Regions from separate parts of the Streptomyces sp. NPDC048590 genome, predicted to be linked through region 2. Evidence: predicted binding sites of a transcription regulator. Region 2 holds the regulator's gene; the other holds the start of a gene.

Region 1 (3,205 bases), on a different contig from region 2:
CGGCCCCCGGGAGATGAATCCCGGGGGCCGGCGTCGCACGGTACTGCGGGTACTGCCTGGAACAGCTGATCCGAGGATCAGAAGTCCATGTCACCGCCCGGCATGCCGCCCGGAGCGGCCGCGGCGGCCTTCTCCGGCTTGTCGGCGATGACGGCCTCGGTGGTGAGGAAGAGCGCGGCGATGGACGCGGCGTTCTGCAGGGCGGAACGCGTGACCTTCGCCGGGTCGAGGATGCCTTCGGCGATCATGTCGACGTACTCGCCGGTCGCGGCGTTGAGGCCGTGACCGATCGGGAGGTTGCGCACCTTCTCGACGACGACGCCACCCTCGAGACCACCGTTGACGGCGATCTGCTTGAGCGGGGCCTCCAGCGCGAGCTTGACGGCGTTGGCACCGGTGGCCTCGTCGCCCGTCAGGTCGAGCTTCTCGAAGACGGCCGAGGCCTGGAGCAGAGCCACGCCACCACCGGCGACGATGCCCTCCTCGACGGCGGCCTTGGCGTTGCGCACCGCGTCCTCGATGCGGTGCTTGCGCTCCTTGAGCTCCACCTCGGTGGCGGCGCCGGCCTTGATGACGGCCACGCCGCCGGCCAGCTTCGCGAGGCGCTCCTGGAGCTTCTCGCGGTCGTAGTCCGAGTCGGAGTTCTCGATCTCGGCACGGATCTGGTTGACGCGACCCTGGACCTGGTCGCTGTCACCGGCACCGTCGACGATCGTGGTCTCGTCCTTGGTGATGACGACCTTGCGGGCGCTGCCGAGCAGGTCCAGGCCGGCGTTCTCCAGCTTGAGACCGACCTCCTCGGAGATGACGGTGCCACCGGTGAGGATGGCGATGTCGCCGAGCATGGCCTTGCGGCGGTCACCGAAGCCCGGGGCCTTGACGGCGACGGACTTGAAGGTGCCACGGATCTTGTTGACGACCAGGGTCGACAGGGCCTCGCCCTCGACGTCCTCCGCGATGATCAGCAGGGGCTTGCCCGACTGCATGACCTTCTCGAGCAGCGGAAGGAGGTCCTTCACGTTGCTGATCTTGGAGTTGACGATCAGGATGTACGGGTCGTCGAACGACGTCTCCATACGCTCCATGTCGGTGGCGAAGTACGCCGAGATGTAGCCCTTGTCGAAGCGCATACCCTCGGTGAGCTCCAGCTCCAGACCGAAGGTCTGGGACTCCTCGACGGTGATGACGCCTTCCTTGCCGACCTTGTCCATCGCCTCGGCGATCTTGGCGCCGATCTCGGTGTCGGCGGCGGAGATGGAGGCGGTCGAAGCGATCTGCTCCTTGGTCTCCACGTCCTTGGCCTGCTCCAGCAGAGCGGCGGAGACGGCCTCGACGGCCTTCTCGATGCCACGCTTCAGAGCCATCGGGTTGGCACCCGCGGCGACGTTGCGCAGGCCCTCACGGACGAGCGCCTGGGCGAGAACGGTGGCGGTGGTCGTACCGTCGCCGGCGACGTCGTCCGTCTTCTTGGCGACCTCCTTGACCAGCTCCGCACCGATCTTCTCGTACGGGTCCTCGAGCTCGATCTCCTTGGCGATGGAAACACCATCGTTGGTGATCGTGGGCGCGCCCCACTTCTTCTCGAGGACGACGTTACGGCCCTTGGGGCCGAGGGTGACCTTGACGGCGTCGGCGAGCTGGTTCATCCCGCGCTCGAGACCGCGCCGTGCCTCCTCGTCGAACGCGATGATCTTGGCCATGTGAAGTGGTCCTCCCGGACAGGGGTGGATTTCTCCGGACCGAGTGGCGCCCGCGACGGACGGCCTGCGTGACCGGTGGTTCCTTGCCCCACCGGACCTGCGGGCCTCACCGGCCCGGTCCAAGTTCTGTCACTCTCACCTGGAGAGTGCTAACGCCAATGATTAGCACTCGACCCATGAGAGTGCAAGCGTCTTCGGGATGCGGCACTCCCACGTGGGGCACCTCCGCCCCGGGGGCGGACGCACGTGGGGCACCTCCACCCCGGGAGCGGACGCACGCGGGGCCCGTACCCCGGTGGGAGGTACGGGCCCCGCGTGTGTGAGTGGTGTCGTCGGACGACCGTGCCGAGCTCAGCCGACGGCGAGCTTGACCATGTCCGCCTGCGGCCCCTTCTGGCCCTGCGAGATCTCGAATTCAACTCGCTGACCCTCTTCGAGGGTGCGGTATCCGTCCATCTGGATCGCGCTGTAGTGGACGAAAACATCCGCACCACCGTCGACCGCGATGAAGCCGTACCCCTTCTCCGCGTTGAACCACTTGACGGTGCCCTGAGCCATGCCCAACTCCCCTATTACTGGCCCTTGCACGAGCGCCGCACTTCGCGGGCCCGGGTCAGAACTCACCCTCCGACAGGAGAGGGCGGTGTGCGCCGGAACGCGTCGACCGCGGCCGAATGTATCTGCCCAACTGCCCTCTGCAACAGGTCAATCGGACGAGAATTCTGAGCACGCGCGACCGCACGGAAAGGGCGAATTCACTGGATTCCAGGGCAAGTCGGGCCTGACAAAGGCCGCTAATGCCTCAAGGAGTTCACGTACTTTGGCTGCTTCTTGTCGTGGCCGGGCGCATTCTCATATGCGGGCGGCACGGGCAGCGGCGGGGACTTCCCCAACTGTACCGCGCTCAACCATGCAGAATGCCCCCCTCCGCTTCTCTCGCGGAGGAGGGCATCGTGGTCACGCTGCGCGGTCGGACGGCCGGCCGCGCCGGTCCGTACCGCCGGGCGTCAGCCGCCGGCGACGGCGGGGATGATCGAGACTCCGGCACCGTCCGGGGTGGCCGCGTCCAGGCCGCCCTCGAAGCGCACGTCGTCGTCGTTGACGTACACGTTGACGAAGCGGCGCAGCTTGCCCTGGTCGTCCAGGACGCGGGCGCCGATGCCCGGGTGGTTCGCCTCCAGGGACGCGATGACCTCGGAGAGGGTGGCGCCCTCCGCCGGGACCTCGGCCTGGCCGCCCGTGTAGGTGCGGAGGATGGTGGGGATACGGACCTTGACGCTCATGTGGGTGCCTTCCTTCGGTCTCGGGTGGTCAGTTGGCGGCGGCGAGGCCCGCGTCGCGGAACGCGTCCAGGCTGGGCCGGATCGTCGCCGACAGGCCGGTCGTCGGGGCGACCGCGTCGAGCGTCTTCAGACCGTCGCCGGTGTTCAGGACGACGGTGGTCAGGGACGGGTCGAGCAGACCGTCCTCGATGAGCTTCTTCGTCACTCCGACCGTCACCCCGC
Region 2 (3,205 bases):
CGGTGCCGGCCTCCTCCACGACCAGATCGGGTTCGGCGGGGACCTCGGGGACGGGGGCGGACCGCTTCCACGGCGGGGTCAGGTCCGGCTGGTAGCTGCGCATGGCACGACGATAAGCGGACGCCCTTTCACGACACGCCGAACCGGGCGGCCAGCCGGTCGCGCTGGGCCCGCACGAACGCCGCGTCGACCACCGCCCCGTGCCCCGGTACGTACAGCGCGTCCTCGCCGCCCAGCTCCAGCAGACGGTCCAGGGCGGCGGGCCAGTGCGAAGGCACCGCGTCCGGACCCGCCTGCGGCTCGCCGGACTCCTCCACCAGGTCGCCGCAGAGCACCACGACCGGGGAGCCCGGCACCAGCACCGCGAGATCGTGTCCGCTGTGGCCGGGGCCCACATTCGCGAGCAGCACCTGGAGTCCGCCGCCGAGATCCAGGGTCGACTCCCCGCTCACCTGGTGCCGGGGTGCCACCAGGGCGTCCGTGGCCGCCGTGGCGTCCGCCGCACTCATCCCGTGCCTCACCGCGTCCGCCCGCAGCTCCTCCGCGCTCCGCACCAGCAGGTCCGCGGTGCCGACGGCTCCGTGGACGGCCGCTCCGGAGAAGGCCGCGGTGCCGAGCACATGGTCGAAGTGCGGATGACTCAGTGCGATATGTGTCACCCTCCGGCCCAGCAGCGCCTCCGCCTGGGTCCTCAGCTCGACACCCTCCCGGAGCGTCGAACCGGTGTCGTAGAGCAGCGCTCCGTCCTGCCCCGCCACCAGCGCGACGGTGGCGTCCCAGACGGGAAGGCGCCGCCGGCCCGCACTGTGGCCCAACCGCTCCCAGCCGAACTCTTCCCAAGAGACATGCATACGGCGACGCTATCGGCAACGACCTGCACAGTCCCCCGACGGCATGGCCGGTCGCCCTTGCCCCGGGGCCACCCCGCCCCCGTACACTGACCGGGGGATTGCTGGCACTCGAACGCACAGAGTGCCAGGCAGAAGCCGAAGAACCACAGCTGGAGGTGTGCGCGGTGCTCAGTGAACGCAGACTCGAAGTGCTGCGCGCCATCGTCCAGGACTATGTCGGCACCGAGGAGCCCGTCGGCTCCAAGGCGCTCACCGAGCGGCACAGCCTCGGGGTCTCCCCTGCGACCGTGCGCAACGACATGGCCGTGCTGGAGGACGAGGGTTTCATCGCCCAGCCGCACACGAGTGCCGGGCGTATTCCGACGGACAAGGGCTACCGTCTCTTCGTCGACAAGCTCGCGGGCGTCAAGCCCCTGTCGTCGCCGGAGCGCCGGGCCATCCAGAACTTCCTCGACGGCGCGGTCGACCTCGACGACGTCGTGGGCCGCACGGTCAGGTTGCTCGCGCAGCTGACCCGGCAGGTCGCCGTCGTGCAGTACCCCTCGCTGACGCGCTCGACCGTCCGGCACGTGGAGCTGCTGTCGCTGGCCCCGGCCAGGCTGATGCTCGTGCTGATCACGGACACGGGCCGTGTCGAACAGCGTATGATCGACTGTCCCGCACCGTTCGGTGACACCTCGCTCGCCGATCTGAGGGCCCGGCTCAACAGCCGGGTCGTCGGACGACGTTTCGCGGACGTCCCGCGTCTGGTGCAGGATCTGCCGGAGTCCTTCGAGACCGAGGACCGGGGCACCGTGTCGACGGTGCTCTCCGTCCTCCTCGAGACCCTGGTCGAAGAGACGGAGGAGCGGCTGATCATCGGCGGCACCTCCAACCTCACCCGCTTCGGGCACGACTTCCCTGTGATGATCCGGCCGGTGCTGGAGGCACTGGAGGAGCAGGTCGTGCTTCTGAAGCTGCTCGGTGAGGCGACGGATTCAGGCATGACCGTACGGATCGGGCACGAGAACGCCCACGAGGGCCTCAACTCCACGTCCGTCGTCGCGGTCGGCTACGGTTCGGGCGACGAGGCAGTCGCCAAACTCGGCGTGGTCGGACCGACCCGCATGGACTACCCCGGAACGATGGGAGCGGTACGCGCAGTGGCACGTTACGTCGGACAGATCCTGGCGGAGTCGTAAGTGGCCACGGACTACTACGCCGTACTCGGCGTGCGCCGCGACGCATCTCAGGACGAGATCAAGAAGGCATTCCGTCGGCTCGCCCGCGAGCTGCACCCGGATGTCAACCCTGATCCGAAGACCCAGGAGCGGTTCAAGGAGATCAACGCCGCTTACGAGGTGCTCTCGGACCCGCAGAAGAAGCAGGTCTACGACCTCGGCGGCGACCCGCTGTCCGCCTCGGGCGGTGGCGGTGGCGCGGGAGGCTTCGGGGCCGGCGGCTTCGGGAACTTCAGCGACATCATGGACGCGTTCTTCGGCACGGCGTCGCAGCGGGGCCCCCGTTCGCGCACCCGGCGCGGCCAGGACGCGATGATCCGCCTGGAGATCGACCTCTCGGAAGCCGCCTTCGGCACGACCAAGGACATCCAGGTCGACACCGCCGTCGTCTGCAACACCTGCAGCGGCGAGGGCGCGGCCCCCGGCACCTCCGCGCAGACCTGTGACATGTGCCGCGGCCGCGGTGAGGTCTCCCAGGTCACCAGGTCGTTCCTCGGCCAGGTCATGACCTCGCGTCCCTGCCCGCAGTGCCAGGGCTTCGGCACGGTCGTGCCGACCCCGTGTCCCGAGTGCGCCGGCGACGGACGCATCCGCTCGCGGCGCACCCTCACCGTGAAGATCCCGGCCGGTGTCGACAACGGCACCCGGATCCAGCTCGCGGGCGAGGGCGAGGTCGGTCCCGGCGGCGGGCCCGCCGGTGATCTCTACGTGGAGATCCACGAGCTCCCGCACGCCGTGTTCCAGCGGCGCGGTGACGACCTGCACTGCACGGTCACCATCCCGATGACGGCGGCGGCGCTCGGCACCCAGGTGCCACTGGAGACACTCGACGGCCTCGAGGAGATCGACATCCGGCCGGGCACCCAGTCGGGGCAGTCGGTCCCGCTGCACGGGCGCGGCATCACGCACCTGCGCGGCAACGGACGCGGTGACCTCATCGTGCACGTCGAGGTCACGACCCCGACGAAGCTCGACCCCGAACAGGAGCGCCTTCTGCGGGAGCTGGCCCAGATGCGCGGGGAGGAGCGGCCCACCGGGCAGTTCCAGCCCGGTCAGCAGGGGCTGTTCTCCCGTCTGAAGGACGCCTTCAACGGCCGCTGAACCCCGTCACGACGCCGCCCGCCGGTCCCTTAC

What was found. Region 2 encodes HrcA, which represses chaperone genes, less so after heat shock. Its sites were predicted from a motif close to TTNGCACTCNGNNNNNCNGAGTGCNAA; they were not measured.
Region 1: a site for HrcA is predicted at 1,863-1,889, ahead of groL (chaperonin GroEL). Genes of this name have one in related genera too.

What each region holds. Positions count from the first base shown of each region.
Region 1 covers NZ_JBICWC010000004.1:613,391-616,595, forward strand. The annotation lists gene groL (chaperonin GroEL) at 78-1,700, opposite strand; gene ACGFNN_RS15115 (cold-shock protein) at 2,052-2,258, opposite strand; gene ACGFNN_RS15120 (MoaD/ThiS family protein) at 2,708-2,983, opposite strand; gene thrC (threonine synthase) at 3,012-3,205, opposite strand, start outside.
Region 2 covers NZ_JBICWC010000001.1:605,820-609,024, forward strand. The annotation lists gene ACGFNN_RS02495 (DUF3097 domain-containing protein) at 1-103, opposite strand, end outside; gene ACGFNN_RS02500 (MBL fold metallo-hydrolase) at 129-851, opposite strand; gene hrcA (heat-inducible transcriptional repressor HrcA) at 1,016-2,032, shown strand; gene dnaJ (molecular chaperone DnaJ) at 2,033-3,172, shown strand.